DNA from 3 places in the Streptomyces sp. NPDC059852 genome. Region 3 is predicted to be linked to each of the others. Evidence: riboswitches for the same ligand, from Rfam matches in the RefSeq annotation. Region 3 holds a riboswitch; each other region holds the start of a gene.

Region 1 (7,172 bases), on a different contig from region 3:
ACCCCGACGCGCCCTTCTCCGTCGACGACGTCGCCGGCGGCATCGTGGCCAAGCTCATCCACCGCCATCCCCATGTCTTCGGCGACGCGACCGCGACGACTCCCGAGGAGGTCCGTGAGCACTGGCTGCGGACGAAGGCCGAGGAGAAGCGGCGGGAGTCGGTGACCGACGGCATCCCGCTCGGCCAGCCGGGCCTCGCCCTCGCGGCGAAGCTGGCGTCCCGGGTCCGCACGGCCGGCCTGGACGTCCCGCTGCCGACGGGGGAGGGCGTCGGGTACGACCTGCTCGCCACGGCCGTGCGGGCCGCGGAGGCCGGCGTCGACCCGGAGGCCGCCCTGCGGGTCGCCGCCCGCGCCTACCGGGACGCGGTCCGGGCCGCGGAGGGCGTGTCCGCCTAGGGCAGATACGGTCGGGGGCGTGACCGACCAGCCCCACCGCCCCGCGCCCGCCCCCGGCGCTCCCGAGCTGTTCACCTGGGAGTTCGCCAGCGACCCGTACCCCGCGTACGCCTGGCTGCGGGAGCACGCGCCCGTGCACCGGACCCGGCTGCCCAGCGGGGTGGAGGCCTGGCTGGTCACCCGGTACGCCGACGCCAAGCAGACGCTCGCCGACAACCGGCTCTCCAAGAACCCGGCCCATCACGCCGAACCGGCCCACGCCAAGGGCCGCACCGGCATCCCCGGAGAGCGCAAGGCCGAGCTGATGACGCATCTGCTGAACATCGACCCGCCGGACCACACCCGGCTGCGGCGGCTGGTCAGCAAGGCGTTCACCCCGCGCCGCGTCGCCGCGTTCGCGCCCCGCGTGCAGGAGCTGACCGACCAGCTGATCGACGGGTTCGCCGGGAAGGGGGAGGCCGACCTCATCCACGAGTTCGCCTTCCCGCTGCCCATCCACGCCATCTGCGACCTGCTCGGCGTCCCCCGCGAGGACCAGGACGACTTCCGGGACTGGGCGGGCATGATGATCCGGCACCAGGGCGGGCCCCGCGGCGGGGTGGCCCGGTCCGTGAAGAAGATGCGCGGCTATCTGGCCGAACTCATCCACCGCAAGCGCGAAGCCCTGCCCGGCGCGCCCACCCCGGACGAGGACCTCATCTCCGGTCTCATCCGGGCCTCCGACCACGGCGAGCACCTCACCGAGAACGAGGCCGCCGCCATGGCCTTCATCCTGCTGTTCGCCGGCTTCGAGACCACCGTCAACCTCATCGGGAACGGCACCTACGCCCTGCTCACCCACCCCGGCCAGCGTGCCCGGCTCCAGGACTCCCTGGCCGCCCACGACACCGCCCTGCTGGAGACCGGCGTCGAGGAACTGCTGCGCTACGACGGGCCGGTGGAGCTCGCCACCTGGCGGTTCGCCACCGAGCCGCTGACCATCGGCGGACAGGACATCGCCGCGGGTGACCCGGTGCTCGTCGTCCTCGCCGCCGCCGACCGTGACCCGGAGCGGTTCGCCGACCCCGACGTCCTCGACCTCGGCCGGCGCGACAACCAGCACCTCGGCTACGGCCACGGCATCCACTACTGCCTCGGCGCCCCGCTGGCCAGGCTGGAGGGGCAGACGGCCCTGGCCACCCTGCTCACCCGGCTCCCGGACCTGCGACTGGCCGCCGACCCGGCCGAGTTGAGGTGGCGCGGCGGGCTCATCATGCGGGGCCTGCGCACCCTGCCGGTGGAGTTCACCCCGGTCGGAGGCAACCGTTCCGCTCCGCAAACGTGACACGCGCTCACCTCTGTGATCTTCACGTGATCTGCGCGGCATTAACTTGTGACAAGTGATCGTCTGCCTATACGTTCACCCATCAACGAAGGCACGCGGGTTCCGTGCGCCTTGGTCACCGCTGTCTCGCGAAAGGTCCCCGCATGCTCTCCGGGAACGGTCGTCACCGTCGCCCCCGTCAGGCTCCGGCTCTTCTTGTCGCTGCCGGAGTGACCGGCTCCGCCATCGCCATCCCGCTCCTCGGCGCCTCGGGCGCGAGCGCGGCGGACGGCAGCGTGTGGGACAAGGTCGCCGACTGCGAGAGCGGCGGCTCCTGGAGCGCCGACACGGGCAACGGGCACTACGGCGGGCTCCAGTTGACCCAGACGGACTGGGAGAGGTTCGGCGGTCTCGACTACGCCGCCAGCCCGGATCTGGCGAGCCGTTCCCAGCAGATCGCCGTGGCGCAGGACATCCTCGCGGAGCGCGGCACGAGCCCCTGGGGCACCTGTGCGGTGCTCCACGGGCTCACCAAGAAGTCGGGGGCCATCGACCTCGACACCGGGGTCGGGGAGGACTCCCCGAGCGAGGTGTCCGGCTCGTCCGGCTTGCTCGATTCATCCGGATCCTCCGACTCCTCCGGCGATTCGGCCGCCTCCGGCGACGCGTCGGGCACGCCGAGCGCGTCACCGGACGACTCGTCCGAAACGCCCGACAGCTCCACTTCCTCCCCTTCTTCATCCTCTGCGGCTGATAAGTCCGATGCGTCCGAGAAGGCCGGCAAGACGGGCGGGGCGACGGCCCCGGAGTCGCCGGACAGCTCCCCCGTGGAGAAGGCCAAGAGCGACAATCAGGACAACTCCGTGCAGAGCGTAGGCTCCTGGAGCCTCGTCGACACCGCCGCGATCGAGGACGCACCGGCCGGTTCCGGACGTCACCGCGGCGCGAGCGCCGAGGAGTCCGGCACCGAGGACGCCACCGCCGGCTCCTCCGGCCGCCACGCCTCCTACCGGGTCCGCGAGGGCGACACGCTGGCCTCCATCGCCGACTCCCTTGACGTCGACGGCGGATGGCGCGCGCTGTACGAGGCGAACAAGGCGGCCATCGGTGCCGACGCGAACAGCATCGCCCCCGGTCAGACGCTGGACGTCCCCACCGAATAACGGCCGAACGGGGCCAAAGGAAGCGGCAGTTCGCGCCCTGCTTTCATGGTGAATGTCCGTTTTGAATGGACTGAGAGATAGATCTCAGAAGCCTTGATCGTCTTTGAAAATCCCCGAGCGGCGTGTCTACGGTCGTGACCGCTCGCCACCAGAGCGAGCCCCGACAGCCGTCACGCCGAATCCTGCCGGCGGCCGTACGGGAACAGTCGTCGCGTCAAGCGCCGTAGGCAGGAGCGGGGGACCCAAGGTAAGCGCCGGGTCCGGAAGTCGAGGCCCTCCGGGGCGAGGACGGCCGGAACCGGCTTGGGGTGAAGTCGCGCAGCACGCACCAGCGTTGCGCGACCGGGCAACTCAACCGGCCCGAACCCGACAGCTCACCTCGTAGGCGTCGGTGAGGGGATCTCTCCATGCTGTTCTCCAGCAAGGGCAAGCACCGCCGTCCGTCCAAGGCCGCCCGCGCCATCGCCGTCGTCGGCGTCACCGGCGCCGCCGCCGTCGCCGGCCCGCTGATGGCCTCCGGCAGCGCCTCGGCCGCCACCGCCTCCGAGTGGGACGCCGTCGCCCAGTGCGAGTCCGGCGGCAACTGGTCGATCAACACCGGCAACGGCTACTACGGCGGCCTGCAGTTCTCCGCCTCGACCTGGGCGGCCTACGGCGGCACGCAGTACGCCTCCACCGCCGACCAGGCCACCAAGGCCCAGCAGATCGCGATAGCCGAGAAGGTCCTCGCGAGCCAGGGCAAGGGTGCCTGGCCGAACTGCGGCACCGGCCTGTCCGGCGCGGCCTACAACGGCTCCTCCGCCACCGGTGGCGAGCAGAGCACCCGCTCCACCGAGGAGAAGCCGGCCTCCCGCTCCGCCGAGCGTCCGGCCGCCGAGAAGAGCACCAAGACCGTCACCACCCCGACCGGCAAGAAGGTCAAGAAGGGCGACGGCGAGTACAAGGTCGTCAAGGGCGACACCCTCAGCACGATCGCCGCGGACCACGACGTCAAGGGCGGCTGGGAGAAGCTCTTCAAGCTGAACAAGGACATCGTCCAGGACGCCGACCTGATCTACCCGGGTCAGCAGCTCCACCTGAAGTAGGACCCCGCAGACTCCCCGCCCCGGCGCGTGTTCCCCCGTACGCGCCGGGGCGGGGTTCTGTGTGGTGTAGGCGCCCGCTTTTTGTTCCGTTCGGAAACAATTCGCTCTCGGTTCTGTCCACAGAGCGGTGGACCGCCGGCCGAGGCCCCGGAGCCGGTTAGGCTCGTCTCGCAGCACCCACCGCGGGCTGCGTACAGGCTTCACATCACGAAGGAGATGCTCGTGCCGTCCATCGACGTCGTCGTAGCCCGGGAAATCCTGGACTCCCGAGGCAATCCCACGGTCGAGGTCGAGGTCGGCCTCGACGACGGCAGCACGGGTCGTGCCGCCGTCCCGTCCGGCGCTTCCACCGGCGCCTTCGAGGCCATCGAGCTGCGCGACGGTGACACCAACCGTTACCTCGGCAAGGGCGTCGAGAAGGCCGTCCTCGCCGTCATCGAGCAGATCGGCCCGGAGCTCGTCGGCTACGACGCCACCGAGCAGCGTCTGATCGACCAGGCCATGTTCGACCTGGACGCCACCGACAACAAGGGCTCCCTCGGCGCCAACGCCATCCTCGGCGTCTCGCTCGCCGTCGCCCACGCCGCCTCCGAGGCCAGCGACCTGCCGCTCTTCCGCTACCTGGGCGGCCCGAACGCGCACCTGCTGCCGGTGCCGATGATGAACATCCTGAACGGCGGCTCGCACGCCGACTCCAACGTGGACATCCAGGAGTTCATGATCGCCCCGATCGGCGCGGAGTCCTTCTCCGAGGCGCTGCGCTGGGGCGCCGAGGTCTACCACACCCTGAAGAAGGTTCTGAAGGGCAAGGGCCTGGCCACCGGCCTCGGCGACGAGGGCGGCTTCGCCCCGAACCTCGGCTCCAACCGCGAGGCCCTCGACCTCATCCTCGAGGCCATCAAGGAAGCCGGCTACACCCCCGGCGAGCAGATCGCCCTCGCCCTCGACGTGGCCGCCTCCGAGTTCTACAAGGACGGCGTCTACACCTTCGAGGGCAAGGACCGCTCGGCGGCCGAGATGACCGAGTACTACGCGGAGCTCGTCGACGCGTACCCGCTCGTCTCCATCGAGGACCCGCTGTTCGAGGACGACTGGGAGGGCTGGAAGACCATCACCGACAAGCTCGGCGACAAGGTCCAGCTCGTCGGCGACGACCTGTTCGTCACCAACCCCGAGCGCCTCGCCCGCGGCATCGAGGAGGGCGCCGCCAACGCCCTGCTGGTGAAGGTGAACCAGATCGGCTCGCTCACCGAGACCCTGGACGCCGTCGAGCTCGCCCAGCGCAACGGCTTCAAGTGCATGATGTCCCACCGCTCCGGTGAGACCGAGGACGTCACCATCGCCGACCTGGCCGTCGCCACCAACTGCGGCCAGATCAAGACCGGTGCCCCGGCCCGCTCCGAGCGCGTCGCCAAGTACAACCAGCTGCTGCGCATCGAGGAGATCCTCGACGACGCCGCGGTGTACGCCGGCCGCAGCGCGTTCCCCCGCTTCAAGGGCTGAGGCACGCACCCGTAGGAAGCGTCGTACGTACGTCCCCGTACTCGGTCCCGTACCGTGTGCGGGGACGTACGCGCGTTGAGACGGAGGCGGTAGATGGCCGTGAAGGACCGGGACCGGTTCTCCACCGCGACCAGGATCCGGTTGCTCGGGGAGCAGACGGCGGCCCGTGTCTACCGCTCCCAGACCAAGCGGCAGGCCCGGCGCTCCCGGCTCACCGGACGCGCCGCGCTGCTCGCGCTGGTCGTGTGCACCCTCGTCGTGGCGATGGCGTACCCGATAAGGCAGTACGTCTCCCAGCGCGCCGAGATCGCCGACCTCCAGCGGGAGAAGGCCGAGACCGCCCGGCGCGTCGAGGAGCTGCGCGACCTCAAGGCCCGCTGGCAGGACGACGCCTACGCCGAGCAGCAGATCCGGCTGCGGCTGCACTACGTGATGCCGGGTGAGACCGGCTACGTCGTCGTCGACCCGGACGCGGCCAAGCAGTCCCGGACCGACCTGGGCGCGGCCCACCGCCCCTGGTACACGAACCTCTGGGAGGGCGTCGACAAGGCCGACGCCGCCCGCAGCGAACAGAGACGATAGAAAGACAGGCATGGAAACGCCCCCGCCGCCCACCCCGCGCACCGAGCCCACCGACGCGGACGTCGCGGCCTTCAAGCAGCAGCTCGGACGCCCCCCGCGCGGACTGCGCGCGATCGCGCACCGGTGCCCCTGCGGCCAGCCGGACGTGGTCGAGACGGCCCCGCGCCTGCCCGACGGCACCCCCTTCCCGACGCTGTACTACCTGACGTGCCCGAAGGCGTCGTCGGCGATCGGCACGCTCGAGGCCAACGGCGTGATGAAGGAGATGACGGCGCGTCTGGAGAGCGACCCCGAGCTGGCGGCCGCGTATCGCGCCGCGCACGAGGACTACATCCGGCGGCGGGACGAGATCGAGGAGCTGACGGGCTTCCCCAGCGCGGGCGGGATGCCCGACCGCGTGAAGTGCCTGCACGTTTTGGTCGCGCACTCGCTGGCCGCGGGCCCCGGCGTCAACCCGCTGGGCGACGAGGCGCTGGCGATGCTGCCGGAGTGGTGGCGCAAGGGCGCCTGCGTGACGCTGCCAGCCGAGGAGGAGAACCGGTGACCCGGGTCGCGGCCGTCGACTGCGGCACCAACTCCATCCGGCTCCTCGTGGCGGACGTGCACCCGGACACCGGTGAACTCGTCGAGCTGGACCGGCGGATGACGATCGTGCGGCTCGGCCAGGGCGTCGACCGCACGGGCCGGCTGGCGCCCGAGGCGCTGGAGCGCACCTTCGCCGCCTGCCGCGAGTACGCCTCCGTCATCGAGGAGCACGGCGCCGAGCGGGTCCGCTTCGTCGCCACCTCCGCGTCCCGGGACGCCGAGAACCGCGACGACTTCGTCCGCGGTGTCGTGGACATCCTGGGCGTCGAGCCCGAGGTCGTCACCGGCGACCAGGAGGCCGAGTTCTCCTTCACCGGTGCGACGCGCGAACTGACCGGGCGGGCCGACCTGAAGCGGCCGTACCTCGTCGTGGACATCGGCGGCGGCTCGACCGAGTTCGTCGTCGGCGAGGAGCATGTGCGCGCGGCGCGCTCCGTGGACGTCGGCTGCGTCCGGATGACGGAGCGTCATCTGGTGAAGGACGGCGTCGTCTCCGACCCGCCCTCCGCCGCGCAGATCGCGGCCGTACGGGCCGACATCGAGGCCGCCCTGG
Region 2 (7,172 bases), on a different contig from region 3:
GTCTGACGGTGGCGTGAGCGGTCCGGCGCCGGCCGGTCACGCTGCGTGGAACGGCGGCGTCCGCCCCAGCCGTCCCGGGACCGCCCAACGGCCCCCGGAACACCCACTCAGCCTCGAACACCCTTCGAACACAAGGCCAAAGTCGCGCCCACTGACCGCCAAAACACGGCCGAATGCCCGTTTCCTGCGCGCCTAAAACCTGCCGAAGATTGTCGCGCCCGCGTACCGCCGGGTACAGTCGCCGCACTGCTCTGGCAGCCCCTGTTGTCGAGGCGAGAGAGAAGTTGGTGAACGATCGTCACCCGTCGGGGACCATGACCTCCCCGGTCTCGGCCTCCGATGCCGCCTCGGCGCACTACGCGTCGTACGGCGCTCAGGAAGCCCCCTACGGTGACGCGAGCGCGTACGGCACCTACGACGCCACCGGCTATGCCGCCGGCCACGCGACCACGACGTTCGACGCGGATCCTCTCTTCGGCAGCCTCCCCGGTGACGGCACGGGCGCCTACGACGCCACGCAGTGGTCCACCGGTACCCACTCCACGCAGTACGACACCTACGCGGGCGATCAGCAGCACACCGCGTACGGCACCGGCGCGTACGACACCGGCGCCTGGACCGCCGAGCACGAGCGTCTCGACTTCGTCCCGCAGCAGGCCAACGGCCATGACGCGTCCGGGCAGTGGGACGCGCACGCGTGGCTCCAGCCCGACCCGTCCGGCGCCGCCCCGGCCGACCCCACGCAGCAGTGGGAGTGGGGCACGCAGACCTATGACACCGGCGCGTACGACGCCACCCAGTGGAACTCCGACGGCGGCGCCGCTCCGGCCGCCGACGCGTACGAGCCGGCAGCAGAATCCTTCGACCAGCAGACGACCGCGCACTTCGAGCCGGTCGAGCACGCGTCCTACGACCCGGCCGCCTACGACGAGCAGGCCACGTACCAGGACCCGGCGGCGTACGAGAACGAGACCGGCTACGACGAGCCGGTCCAGGACGCCTCCGACCCGGCCTCGACAGGCCAACTCCCCGTCGTCGAACCGCTTCTGGACGACCAGGAGGAGATCACTCCGGCCCCCGCGCCGCGTGCCGCCTCCCGCGGCGGGGCGCGCTCCCGCCGCCGTACGCCTCCCAAGCGCTCGGCGCTGCTGACGATCGCCGTGCCGTCGGCGTGTGTGATGGGTGTGGCGGGCATCGCCGCCGCGTCCGTCGGTGACTTCACCGACGAGAAGGAACCCACCACGCTGGCCGCCGAGGGCGACGCGGTGAAGCCGTCCGCGGCGAACAACAAGCTGGACAGCCAGCTCGAGAGCCTCTCCGCCGGCGCCGACGACTTCGCCGACCGCGCCAGCCGGACGCAGGAGCGCATCGACCTCAAGGCCCAGCAGGCGGCCGAGAAGCGGAAGGCCGCCGAGGAGGCGGCCCGCAAGGAGCGGCTGCGCCCGAAGTTCGCGATCCCCGTCGCGCAGCACGGCCTCAGCGCCTACTTCGGCCAGGCCGGCATCAACTGGATGTCGGTCCACTCGGGCATCGACTTCCCGGTCTCGTACGGCACCACGGTGCTGGCCGCGACCGACGGCACCGTCCGCACGCAGTGGAACAGCGCCTACGGCAACATGATGATCGTGACCGCGAAGGACGGTACGGAGACGTGGTACTGCCACCTCTCCACCTACCGCGTCGCCTCCGGTACGACCGTCAAGGCCGGCGACCCGATCGCGTACTCCGGCAACTCGGGCAACTCCACGGGCCCGCACCTGCACTTCGAGGTCCGGCCCGGCGGGGGTTCGGCGATAGACCCCCTGTCCTGGCTGCGCAGCCACGGCCTGGACCCCACGTAGCCGCCCGCTCGGCGAAGCAGAAGCAGACACGGCCCCCGCGCCTTCCGGCTACGGGGGCCGTCTTCCAAGACACCCCCTAGAGCTTCTCCACCGGCGCGTACCGCAGCAACAGCCGCTTCGGCTTGGTGTCGCCGAAGTCGATCGTCGCCTCGGCGTTCGCGCCCGTGCCCTTCACGGCCATCACGGTGCCGAGGCCGAACTGGTCGTGGGTGACCCGGTCCCCGACCGCCAGCTGCGGGATCGGCTTCTCCGAGGTGCGCCGCGTGGCGAAGCCGGACGCGCCCGACGCCGAGGAGCGCGAACGGGACGAGGACAGCGACGCCGCCACACCGGAGGCGGGACCGGACGACAGGGGCGAACTCCCGCCCTTGCGCTTCCAGTCCACGTGCGCGGGCGGGATCTCCTCCAGGAACCGGGAGGGTGGGTTGTACGACGGCTGCCCCCAGGCGCTGCGCATCGCCGAGCGCGTCAGGTACAGCCGCTCCCGCGCACGCGTGATGCCGACGTACGCGAGCCGCCGCTCCTCCTCCAGCTCCTTGGCCTGGCCGAGGGCGCGCATGTGCGGGAAGACGCCGTCCTCCATGCCGGTGAGGAAGACGACCGGGAACTCCAGGCCCTTGGCGGTGTGGAGGGTCATCAGGGTGATGACCCCGGAGCCGTCCTCCTCCTCGTCCGGGATCTGGTCGGAGTCGGCGACGAGCGCGACCCGCTCCAGGAAGGCGGCGAGCCCGCCGGACTCCTCGCCCTCGGCCGCCTCCTGCTCGAACTCCAGGGCGACAGCCGCGAGTTCCTGGAGGTTCTCGATGCGGGTCTCGTCCTGCGGGTCGGTGGAGGACTGCAACTCGGCGAGGTAGCCGGTCCGTTCCAGCACGGCCTCCAGGACCGTCGCGGGGCCCGCGCCGGACTCGACGATCGTGCGGAGCTCCTCCATCAGCGCGTTGAACCGCTTCACGGCGTTCGTCGACCGCGCGGCCATACCGTACGCCTCGTCGACGCGCCGCAGGGCCTGCGGGAAGCTGATCTTCTCCCGCTGCGACAGGGCGTCGATCATGGCCTCGGCGCGCTCGCCGATGCCGCGCTTGGGGACGTTCAGGATGCGGCGCAGCGGGACGGAGTCCTCGGGGTTGGCCAGGACCCGCAGGTAGGCCAGGACGTCCCGGACCTCCTTGCGCTCGTAGAAGCGCACACCGCCGACGACCTTGTAGGGCAGCCCGACGCGGATGAAGACTTCCTCGAAGACACGGGACTGGGCGTTCGTCCGGTAGAAGACGGCCACGTCGCCGGCCTTCGCCTCCCCGGCGTCGGTCAGACGGTCTATCTCGTCGGCGACGAACTGCGCCTCGTCGTGCTCGGTGTCCGCGACGTAGCCGGTGATGCGCGCGCCGGCGCCCGCGTTGGTCCACAGGTTCTTGGGCCGGCGGGACTCGTTGCGCTCGATGACGGCGTTGGCGGCGCTGAGGATGGTCTGCGTGGAGCGGTAGTTCTGCTCCAGCAGGATCGTCGTCGCGTCCGGGTAGTCCTCCTCGAACTGGAGGATGTTGCGGATGGTGGCGCCCCGGAAGGCGTAGATCGACTGGTCGGCGTCACCCACCACGCACAGCTCGGCGGGCGGGACCTCGGCCTCGGGCGGTACGTCTACGGGGTGCTCGGAGGTGCCGACCAGCTCGCGGACCAGGGCGTACTGCGCGTGGTTGGTGTCCTGGTACTCGTCCACCAGCACATGCCGGAACCGGCGGCGGTAGTGCTCCGCGACGTCGGGGAAGGCGCGCAGCAGATTGACCGTCGTCATGATCAGGTCGTCGAAGTCGAGGGCGTTGGCCTCCCGCAGCCGCGACTGGTAGAGCGCGTACGCCTGGGCGAGGGTCTTCTCGAAGCCGTCGGTGGCCTGGGCGGCGAAGTCCTCCTCGTCGATCAGCTCGTTCTTCAGGTTGCTGATCTTGGCGCTGAACGACTTGGGCGGGAACCGCTTCGGGTCGAGGTCGAGGTCCCGGCACACGAGCGCCATCAGGCGCTTGCTGTCGGCGGCGTCGTAGATCGAGAACGACGAGGTGAACCCGAGCTTCTTGCTCTCGCGGCGCAGGATGCGGACGCAGGCGCTGTGGAAGGTCATCACCCACATCGCGTTCGCGCGCGGTCCGACGAGCTGCTCGACGCGCTCCTTCATCTCGCCGGCGGCCTTGTTGGTGAAGGTGATCGCCAGGATCTGGCCGGGGTGCACGTTCCGCTCGCCGAGCAGGTAGGCGATGCGGTGCGTGAGGACACGCGTCTTGCCGGATCCGGCTCCGGCCACGATGAGCAGCGGGGTGCCGGAGTGGACGACGGCCGCACGCTGGTTCTCGTTGAGCCCCTCCAGCAGCGCGGCGGCGTCGAGGGCCGGGCGCGGGGCGCCGTCGCGGTAGTAGGCGTCGCGGTCCGGGGGCACGTCGAACTTCCCGCCGAACAGATCGTCCGGAAGCGACTCCGGAGTGTGATCGTCCTCGGGCGGTGGCGGGGGCTCTTCCCCGTGGGCCCGTGGGGCCTGGAGGTCCGCCAGGAAGCTGTCGTCAAAGAGGCTGCTCATCGCTCTCCGAGTCTAGGCGGCCCCACCGACAACCGGCCGCCGCCTCGAGAACATCACACCGCCCGGTCCGGCACCCCGACCGCCCGGTCACCGTACGAAGTCACCCCATCACGTCACACACCGGTCGGATGAAGCGCGTGATCCTTGCCTGAAAAGGACAGACAACACCAACCGCACCGGAACGGCATCAGTCACCCGCCCGCTCCCCCTCCACCCGCTCCCCTGACCGAAGGTCACGAAAATGTATCGGGCATATCGCACATCAACCTTCACAGCGGCCACACCAGTTGGCTACCGTGCCGGGCAGGCCGTACGACCCCCACCGGCGAACGACGCCGGGCCGCACGGCCTCCGCCGAGTCCGGTGCGTCCGGAGCCGGGGACCCACCGAACTTGGGGTGAATCGGCCCGACCTCCCGTCCTGGGAGCGGCCGTAGGGCAACCCTTCCGAACCACCCGCCCGAACCCGACAGCTAACTCGGCAGGCGGAGCGTGGAAGGAGTCGCCTCCCTTGGCGTCGCACCGCAAGTCGCGTCCCTCCGGCACGCGCGTGGCAGGCATACGGACCCCCGCGCTGGCCACCGCGGCCCTCACCTCCGTGGCCCTGCTGTCCCAGACGGCCCAGGCGAGCCCGTCCGCCGACGACCGCCCGAGCCTCGAAGAGGTCGAGAAGAAGGTCGACGACCTCTACCGCCAGGCGGAGTCCGCCACCGAGAAGTACAACGCGGCCAAGGAGAAGACGACCAAGCAGCGCAAGCGCGTCGACACCCTCCTCGACGACGTCGCGCGGCGCACGCAGAAGCTCAACGACGCGCGCGAGGAGCTGGGCCGCAACGCCGCCGCCCAGTACCGCACGGGCGCCGCCGCCCCGGACACCACGACGTTCCTCCTCGCGGACACCCCCCAGGACTACTTCGACCAGTCCCAGCTGATGAACCGTATGACGGGACGTCAGAAGCAGTCCGTGGACGAGTACTTCACCGAGCAGTCCGCGACGATGAAGAAGCGGCAGGAGGCCACGCGGAGCCTCGAGACGCTCACCGCGTCGCAGAAGAACCTGCGGACCGCCAAGGCGACCGTCCAGAAGAAGCTCGCGGACGCGCGTCAACTGCTCTCCGAGCTGACCGCGCAGGAGAAGGCCCGCCTCGCCGCGATCGAGAAGCGCAAGCAGGAAGAGGCCGACCGCAAGGCCGAGGAGCTGGCCCGGCAGCAGAAGGCGGAGGCCGAGCGCGAGCGCGAGGCGGCCGCACAGCGGCAGGAACAGGGCGGGCAGGAGCAGGGCGGCACCGCCCCGGACGGGTCGTACGCCACGAAGGCCGAGAAGGCGCTGACCTTCGCCCGCACCCAGATCGGCAAGCCGTACGTCTGGGGCGCCACCGGCCCCGACTCCTACGACTGCTCCGGCCTCACCCAGGCCGCCTGGAAGGCCGCCGGCGTCGACATCCCGCGCGTCACCTACGACCAGGTCGAGGCGGGCACGACGGTCCCCGTGTCCAGTGCCCAGCCCGGCGACCTGGTCTTCTTCTACGACGACGTCACGCACGTGGGCCTCTACATCGGCAACGGCATGATGATCCACGCGCCGAAGCCCGGCGCGTACGTCCGCGAGGAGTCGATCTACTACGACGGCGAGTCGGCGATCCACAGCGTGGTCCGCCCGGCGTGACGAACGGCGGGAACGGACGGACCCCACCGGCCTGAGGGTGGACGGCGACAGCGACGCGGGACGGTGCACCTCCTCCACGAGGAGCCCGTCGCCGAACTCGCCGAGGCGTTCACTCGCCGGACGGGCCGTCGATTCACCCACCCCCCGCGCGCGCCTCCACCCGCACGCCGGTGCCGTGCTCCTTAGCATCGGCCCATGCCCGCCGCCACACCCGCGTCCGCGTCCCCCCTGCCCGTCCGGTGGGCGCGCCGTCCCCCCGCCGCCGGGGCCTCGGTCATGGCCACCGGCATCCTCTCGGTGGCCCTGCACCAGACGGGCCACACGATCCTGTCCCGGATCGCCCTCGTCCTGGCGTGTGTCGCCTGGCTCGCGCTCGCCTGCGACTTCGTCGCCCGGCTCCTGTGGCACCGGTCCGCGTGGGTGAGGGCGGCGGTCACCCCGGCCTCGCTCTGCGCCGTCGCCGCGACCGCGGTCCTGGGCACCCGCTTCGCCGCGGCCGGCCGGCAGACTCTCGCCGAGGCGCTGCTGGCCCTCGCCTTCGTGCTCTGGCCGGGCCTGCTGTACGTCGTCGTACGCCACTGGCGGCCGGGGATGCCCGGGTCCGTCTTCCTCGGCTGCGTGGCCACGCAGGGGCTGGCCGTCCTCGCGGCCACGCTGGCCGCCACGGCGGAGGCGGCCTGGCTCGCGCACGCGGCCCTGGTGCTGTTCTGGCTCGGCCTGCTCCTGTACGCCGTGGCCCTGACCCGCTTCGACCGCCGGGAGGTCGTCCGGGGGCACGGCGACCACTGGGTGGCGGGCGGCGCGCTCGCCATCTCGGCGCTGGCCGGCGCCCGGCTCCTCGCGGCCGACGGGCCCGTCCCGTTCCTGTGGAACGACGACGACTTCGACGCGCTGCGCACGGTGACCTACGCCCTCGTCGCCCTGGACCTGGCCTGGTACGTCGTCCTGCTGGTCGCCGAGATCGCCCGGCCGAGGACGCGTTACGACGTGCGCCGCTGGTCGACCGTCTTCCCGCTGGGCATGTCGGCGGCGGCGACGCTCTCGGTCTCCTCCACCCTGGACGTCCCGTGGCTGGAGGTCGCCGGCGAGGTCCTGCTGTGGATCGC
Region 3 (7,172 bases):
GAACTCCTCCTGCTCGTACGCACCGGCTGCCGACGCGTACACGGTCAACTCCTCGACGCCGGTGACGGTTTCGAGGCGCAGCAGCATCGGTTCCGGCTCGGCGGTGCCGCCCATGGCCGCGGTGAGCACGACCTCCATGGCCAGTGTCAGGCGCCGGCGGGAGGCGCTGCGCACGAGGGCGCCCTCGACGGTGGCCGAGCGCAGTTGCTCCCAGGCCCATGTCCGGTGGACCCCGGCGCCGTCCGCCTCCACGCCCTTCTCGGTCAGCCGGGCACCGAGGCCGTCGGTGCCCGGCGGGGCACCCACGTACACCTCGTCGGTGGTGATCCAGAACAGTCCGACCATGGTCACTGGCGACTCCCGTTCGCGTCGTACGTCCTGTGCGGACGATCAGCCTGCATTCTTGGCGGCGGCCGTCCGCGCCGCCGTGACGGCGGACTGTTCCGGCCATCCGGTCCGCCTCCGTCCGGAGGCCGTGACCTGATCGCGGGACCCTGACGGGCCGTTCTGACGTGAAGGGGCCGGGCACCCTTACGCCGGGCTCGCCTCCGCCAGATCCCCCAGCGGCAGCGTGTGCTGGGTCTGGAGGACCTTGGCGCGCAGGTAGCGGACGTTGTCCGGGGTGGCGAAGACGCCGGTGGGGACGCGGTGGTGGACCGTGATGCCGAGGGCGCGCAACTGGTCGGCCTTGTCGGGGTTGTTGGAGAGCAGGTCCAGTTCGCCGATGCCGAGGGCGGTCAGCATCTGGGCGGCCGCCGTGTAGTCGCGGGCGTCCTCGGGCAGGCCCAGCGCGGCGTTGGCGGCGTAGGTGTCGAGGCCCTCGTCCTGGAGGGCGTAGGCGTCCAGCTTGTTGTAGAGGCCGATGCCGCGGCCCTCCTGGCGCAGGTACAGCAGGACGCCGCCGCGCTCGGCGATGCGCTCGACGGCCTCGCGCAGTTGGGGGCCGCAGTCGCAGCGGGCCGAGCCGAAGACGTCGCCGGTCAGGCACTCGGAGTGGAGGCGGACCAGGGGGGTGGTGCCGGGCTCGGGGGTGCCGAGGACGACGGCCACGTGTTCCAGGCCGTCGGTCAGACCGTGGAAGGTGACCAGTTCGGCGTCGGAGGTGTAGCCGTCGGGGAAGCGCAGCGGGACCCGGACACGGGCGCGCTGGGTGGCGGCTGCGAGGGAGTCGGGCATGCGGGTCTCCGGGTTCCGTGCGGCTGTCTGCTTCAGATTTGAAGCAGCTCGGGAGAGTGACCCTACCTCGTGCTTTAACTTTGAAGCAATGACTCCGTGTCACCCGTCCTGGCGGTGTGTGTCACGAACAGTTCTTGGACGCGCGCCGGCGCCACGGCACCTCGTCGCCCGTGGCGTGGCCGCAGTCGCCCTGGAGGCCGGAGCCGATGGCCGTGAAGATGTCCTCCAGCTGTCCGACCTGTTCCGGGGAGAGCCGGTCGAAGATCAGCGACCGTACGGTGTCCACATGTCCGGGGGCGGCCTGCTCCAGGAGCCGCATCCCCTCGTCCGTGAGGGCGGCGACGCTGCCCCGCTTGTCCACGGGGCAGTCCTCGCGCCGCACCAGGCCGTCCTTCTCCAGCCGCGAGACGCCGTACGTCAGCCGGCTGCGGGTGATCTTCAGCCGTTCGGCGAGATCGGTCATGCGCAGCCGGCGTTCCGGGGCGTCGGACAGGGTGGCGAGAATGGAGTAATACAGATGGGGCATGCCGGCCTCCTGCTGGAGCTGCCGGTCCAGCGCGTCCTCCACGAGCGCGACGGCGGCGATGTAGGCGCGCCAGGCGCGCTGCTCCTCGGGGGTGAGCCAGCGAGTCGTCATGTGTCCAGTGTAGGTTTGTTTCAAACTTGAACCAAGCCCTGCCGAAACCAGCCCCGATCCGCCGAGCGGGAGAGCGCGCCGATGCCGTCGTACCCCTACGTCCTGCTGTCCGCCGCCGTCTCCCTCGACGGCTACCTCGACGACACGGGCCCCGACCGGCTGCTGCTGTCCAGCCCGGCCGACTTCGACCGGGTCGACGGGGTGCGGGCCTCCGTGGACGCCATCCTCGTCGGCGCCGGCACCATCCGGGCGGACAACCCCCGGCTGCTCGTGAACTCGGCCGAGCGCCGCGCCGCCCGCACCGCCCAGGGCAAGCCCGCGTACCCGCTGAAGGTCACCGTCAGCGCGTCCGGCGAGCTGGATCCGGCGGCGAACTTCTGGCACACCGGCGGCGAGAAGGTCGTCTACACGACGGAGAAGGGCGCCCGGCGGCTGCGGGAGGACCCCGTCGCCGCCGATGTCGTCGCGCTCGGCGACGACCTGGACTGGCGGGTCCTGCTGACGCATCTGCGCGAGGTGCGTGGCGTCGAGCGGCTGATGGTCGAGGGCGGCGGCACCGTCCACACGCAGCTGCTGCGCCAGGGGCTCGCCGACGAGCTGCAGCTCGTCCTCGCGCCGCTGTTCGTGGGCGACCCCCGGGCGCCCCGGCTCTTCGGGCCCGGCGGATACCAGGAGGGCCGGCTGAGGCTCGTGGAGACCCGGCGCATCGAGGACGTGGTGCTGATGCGCTACGAGCCGACCGCGCCCGGCACGGGTGTCCTCCCGGCCGCCGCCGACCGGCACTGGCTGGCCCTGGCGTGCGACCTGGCCGCCGAGTGCCCGCCCTCGCCCACCGCGTTCAGCGTCGGCGCGGTCGTGGTCGCCGCGGACGGCACCGAGTTGGCGCGGGGCCACTCCCGGGAGGCCGGCGACCCCGTCGTGCACGCCGAGGAGGCGGCCCTCGCCAAGATCGCGCCCGGCGACCCGAGGCTGGCCGGCGCCACGGTCTACAGCAGCCTGGAGCCCTGCACGCACCGCGCCTCCCGGCCGACGCCCTGCGCCCGGCTGATCCTGGCGGCCGGGGTGCGCCGGGTGGTGACGGCCTGGCGCGAGCCGGACACCTTCGTGACGGACGCCGACGGCAGCGGGATGCTCGCCGCCGCGGGCGTGGACGTCCTGGTGCTGCCCGAGTACGCGGCCCGGGCGGCGGCCCCCAACGCCCACCTGGCGCCCTGACACCCGCCCGGCGAGGCCCGCGCGACCGGGGCCTGCGGAAAGGCGTGTGCGGCGGGCCCCGGTGATGGCGTACTATGGACACATCGACGCGGGGTGGAGCAGCTCGGTAGCTCGCTGGGCTCATAACCCAGAGGTCGCAGGTTCAAATCCTGTCCCCGCTACTGAAGGCTCAGGGCCGGAACTCATCAGTTCCGGCCCTGAGTGTTTTCCGGCCCCCGTCAGGCTCGCGGGACGCCTTCACCGGTTCTCACGGTACGTGATCGCGCGAACCCCCTCCGCATAACAACTGACACACTGTCAGCAATCGTGAGGGTGTCTCGTGGGCGTCAACTCGCCCGATTTGGACCGCTCATGGCCCGTAAGTCCCGGCGGAAATCGTTAATGATCAAGGGGAACGGCTTGGAATCCGTACCCCGCGTCTATTAACGTTCGATAACGCAGCGCGGTCGTCCCAGCCGTCACAAGAGGCGGCTCCGTGCGCACGCGCCGAATCCTGCCAAGGAACCGGGGAACCACCACCTTGGGGTGAATCGCGCGGATACCACCGTGACATCACGGTACGTATACGCGCGTAGGAGACCTTCCTGCTCCGAACCCGTCAGCTAACCCGGTAGGCGAGAAGGAAGGAAAGGAGTACGCCCACGTGGCGTCGAACCGTCCTGCCCCGCATGCCTCGTTCGTACCCGGTCAGCGCACCGCCGACACCTTCGGCTACGACCGCACCGACGACGGCCCCTTCGAGGAGTGGAACCCCACCGCGGACTCCCTCCGTCCCGTCCGAGGCAGGCACCGCGTCTCCAAGCAGCGCGGCGGGGGACTCGCCCGCAGCTCCACGGTTCTCGGCGTCGGCGTCATAGCGGCCGTCGGCGCGGGCGGCATGGCCACCGCGCAGAGCGGCAAGCCGCCGGTCGCCATCACCCTGCCCGACCTGCCCCTGATCTCCGGCGACGACTCCGCCGCGGACGACACCGCCACCGCCCTCAGCACCATGGGCGAGACCGGCCAGGAGACCCCGCAGAGCGGCTCCGACGCCGGTGAGGCGCTGCGCAGCCGGATCATCGCCCAGGCCGAGTTCCAGCAGGACCAGGTCGACAGCAAGGCCGCCGAGGCCGCCGTCGCCGCCGCCGAGAAGGAGGTCGCCGAGGCGGCCGCCAAGGCGGAGAAGGAGGCCAAGGAGAAGGCCGCCGAGGCGAAGGCCGCCGCCGAGGAGGAGGCCCGCAAGAAGGCCGAGGCCGAGCGCCTCGCCGAGCTGGCCAAGCAGTACACGCTGCCGACCTCCTCGTACACCCTGACCTCCACCTTCGGTGAGGCCGGCGCCTACTGGTCGTCCGGGCACCACACGGGCCTCGACTTCGCCGCGCCGACCGGCACCCTGATCAAGGCCGTCCACTCCGGCACGATCACCTTCGCCGGCTGGGACGGCTCCTACGGCTACAAGACCGAGCTGACCCTGGACGACGGCACCGAGATCTGGTTCGCCCACCAGTCCTCGATCAGCGTCAGCGTCGGCCAGAAGGTCAACACCGGTGACGTCATCGGCCGTGTCGGCGCCACGGGCAACGTGACCGGCGCCCATCTGCACCTCGAGGTGCACCCCGACGGCAGCGCGAGCGGCATCGACCCGCTGGCCTGGCTGCGCGGCAAGGGCCTCACCCCCTGAGCACCCTCCCCACCTGATCCCCGGCGGTCCTGACGACGACCCCCCGACGTCAGGGCTGCCGGTCCTCGGTGCGCCGGCCCGCCCCCTTCACAGGGAATTCATCCCGGGAGCGGAATCGGCGGTACCGCCACCGTCGTTGTTCCCTTGCATGACCGCACTGCGCACACTCGGCTCCTCCGACCTCGAGGTCTCCCCGCTCTGCCTCGGCGGCAACGTCTTCGGGTGGACCGCCGACGAGGCCCACTCCTTCGCCGTCCTCGACGCCTACACGGCGGCCGGCGGCAACTTCCTCGACACGGCCGACTCGTACTCGGCGTGGGTCGAGGGCAACGCGGGCGGCGAGTCGGAGACCGTCATCGGCAACTGGCTCAAGGCACGCGGCAACCGGGACGACGTCGTGATCGCCACCAAGGTCAGCCAGCACCCCGACTTCCAGGGCCTGAACGCGGCCACCATCAAGGCCGCCGCCGACGCCTCGCTGCGCCGCCTCGGCACCGACCGCATCGACCTCTACTACACGCACTTCGACAAGCCCGAGGTGCCGGTCGAGGAGATCGTCGGCGCCCTGGACGAGCTGGTGAAGGCCGGCAAGGTCCGGCACATCGCCGCGTCCAACATCTCCGCCGAGCGGCTGGCGGCCTCCCTCGCCTTCTCCGACCGCGAGGGCCTGGCCCGGTACGTGGCGCTCCAGCCCCACTACAACCTGGTCTCCCGGGACACCTACGAGGGCGCCCTCCAGGACCTCGCCGAACGGGAGAACCTCGCCGCGGTGCCGTACTACGCGCTCGCGGCGGGCTTCCTCACCGGCAAGTACCGTCCCGGCGCGGCCGTGGACAGCCCGCGTGCGCAGGGCGCCGGGCGGCACGCGGAGACCGAGCGGGGGCGGCGGGTGCTGGCCGCGCTGGACGAGGCGGCCGCCGCGCACGGCGTGCCGGTCGCCACGGTGGCCCTGGCCTGGCTGGCGTCCCGCCCGACGGTCGTCGCCCCCATCGCCTCCGCCCGCACCCCGGAACAGCTGCCGGCCCTGCTCGGAGTGGCCGAGCTGACCCTGACGGACGACGAGCTGCGCCGGCTCACGGAGGCGTCCGCCTGAGCCGTCAGACCTGGTACGGGTTCCAGGCCGGGGCCGCCGGTGCACCGGGGGCGTGCCCGTGCGGGGCGTACGGCTGCGGCCACCAGGCGCCCGGCACCTGGGGCGGCGCGTACGCGAGGACCGGCCGGCTCTTCGCGGCGAGCGCGTGCTCCAGGGCCGGGCGGGCCCACGCGCGGCGTCGCCACAGCTCGTTCAGCAACTCGCCCTCGCGGACCACGTAGTCGGCGCCGGCCCGGCCCCGGCGGCCCCGGCGCCTCAGGAACGCCAGCGAGGTGGCGTACGCCTCGTACTGGGCGACCGCCCGGGCCGCGGGGCGTCCCGCGTGGCGGCGGGCGTACTGCCGGGCCACCCGGCGGTCCCGCATCGAGCCCAGCGCGAACGGCTCGGCCGGGGACAGCCATCCGGCCACGGCGTAGGCCGGCAGCTCCTCGCGCACGGTCCGCAGCTCGCGGTACCGCGTCCACAGCACCAGCCAGACCAGCAGCCCGAACGCGGGCACCATGAACGCCGCGTACACGGCGAAGAACCCGAAGTCGCCGAACGTCGACGAGCCGTTCCACAGGGCGTGCATGCCCATCGCCAGCAGCAGCCCGGACAGCGGCAGCAGCACGCGGCGCACCCGCTGGCGCTCCCCGGACAGCGCGGCGGCGCCGAAGCCGATGCCGGTGAGCACGGTGAACAGGGGGTGCGCGAAGGGCGACATGACGACGCGGACGAAGAAGGTCGCCGCGGTCACCGACGCGATGCCGCTGTCGCCGGACAGCTGGTCGGTGCCGAAGGCGGTGCCGAGGTAGAGGACGTTCTCGGTGAAGGCGAACCCGGTGGCGGTGACCCCGGCGATCACCACACCGTCCAGGAGCCCGCTGAAGTCGCGGCGGCGGAAGAGGAAGAGCAGCAGGACGGCCGCCGCCTTCGCCGTCTCCTCCACGACGGGCGCTATGACCGTCGCGCCCAGGGTGTCCGCGTGGGACGGGTCGGCGGTCGCGGTCGCTATCCAGCGGGTGGCGAAACTGTTCGCCACGATGGCTATGAGCGCCGCCGCGCAGGCGCCCCAGGCGAAGGAGAACACCAGGTTGCGCCAGGGGCCCGGCTCGACCCGGTCCAGCCAGCGGAAGGACGCGACGAGCAGCGGGACCGGCAGGACCGCGAGACCGAGCCCGACCAGGAAGCCCTCCGTGCCGGTCTGCTCGCGCACCAGGGCCAGGATGACCAGCCCGGACAGGGCCAGCAGGGTGCTGAGCCCGGCGTAGGGGACCCAGCGCCGCTGCCACCAGTGCGCGTGCCGCAGCACGCCGCCGGCGGGGGCGGGGGGACGCGTCGGGTACGGAGGGCAGTCGGCCACGGCATCGACCCTAACGAGACGGGGGCGCCGCCCGCAGCGGCGCGGGGGT

The links. A riboswitch is a leader RNA that binds a small molecule or an ion and turns the genes downstream of it on or off. The one in region 3 is predicted to bind cyclic di-AMP.
Region 1: linked by a shared signal. The riboswitch ahead of ACFV46_RS04755 (transglycosylase family protein) and the one ahead of ACFV46_RS31865 (M23 family metallopeptidase) in region 3 are both predicted to bind cyclic di-AMP.
Region 2: linked by a shared signal. The riboswitch ahead of ACFV46_RS02860 (NlpC/P60 family protein) and the one ahead of ACFV46_RS31865 (M23 family metallopeptidase) in region 3 are both predicted to bind cyclic di-AMP.

What each region holds. Positions count from the first base shown of each region.
Region 1 covers NZ_JBHWJK010000003.1:86,154-93,325, reverse strand. The annotation lists gene ACFV46_RS04770 (nucleoside triphosphate pyrophosphohydrolase) at 1-398, shown strand, start outside; gene ACFV46_RS04765 (cytochrome P450) at 418-1,722, shown strand; gene ACFV46_RS04760 (transglycosylase family protein) at 1,866-2,864, shown strand; cyclic di-AMP (ydaO/yuaA leader) riboswitch at 3,074-3,267, shown strand; gene ACFV46_RS04755 (transglycosylase family protein) at 3,272-3,949, shown strand; gene eno (phosphopyruvate hydratase) at 4,172-5,452, shown strand; gene ACFV46_RS04745 (septum formation initiator family protein) at 5,546-6,034, shown strand; gene ACFV46_RS04740 (DUF501 domain-containing protein) at 6,045-6,578, shown strand; gene ACFV46_RS04735 (exopolyphosphatase) at 6,575-7,172, shown strand, end outside.
Region 2 covers NZ_JBHWJK010000002.1:116,269-123,440, forward strand. The annotation lists gene ACFV46_RS02845 (esterase/lipase family protein) at 1-17, shown strand, start outside; gene ACFV46_RS02850 (M23 family metallopeptidase) at 288-1,841, shown strand; gene pcrA (DNA helicase PcrA) at 1,918-4,401, opposite strand; cyclic di-AMP (ydaO/yuaA leader) riboswitch at 4,744-4,904, shown strand; gene ACFV46_RS02860 (NlpC/P60 family protein) at 4,912-6,066, shown strand; gene ACFV46_RS02865 (tellurite resistance/C4-dicarboxylate transporter family protein) at 6,262-7,172, shown strand, end outside.
Region 3 covers NZ_JBHWJK010000038.1:36,510-43,681, forward strand. The annotation lists gene ACFV46_RS31840 (hypothetical protein) at 1-351, opposite strand, end outside; gene ribA (GTP cyclohydrolase II) at 532-1,176, opposite strand; gene ACFV46_RS31850 (MarR family transcriptional regulator) at 1,298-1,813, opposite strand; gene ACFV46_RS31855 (dihydrofolate reductase family protein) at 1,895-3,028, shown strand; tRNA gene ACFV46_RS31860 (tRNA-Met) at 3,116-3,189, shown strand; cyclic di-AMP (ydaO/yuaA leader) riboswitch at 3,503-3,660, shown strand; gene ACFV46_RS31865 (M23 family metallopeptidase) at 3,672-4,688, shown strand; gene ACFV46_RS31870 (aldo/keto reductase) at 4,837-5,781, shown strand; gene ACFV46_RS31875 (PrsW family intramembrane metalloprotease) at 5,786-7,123, opposite strand.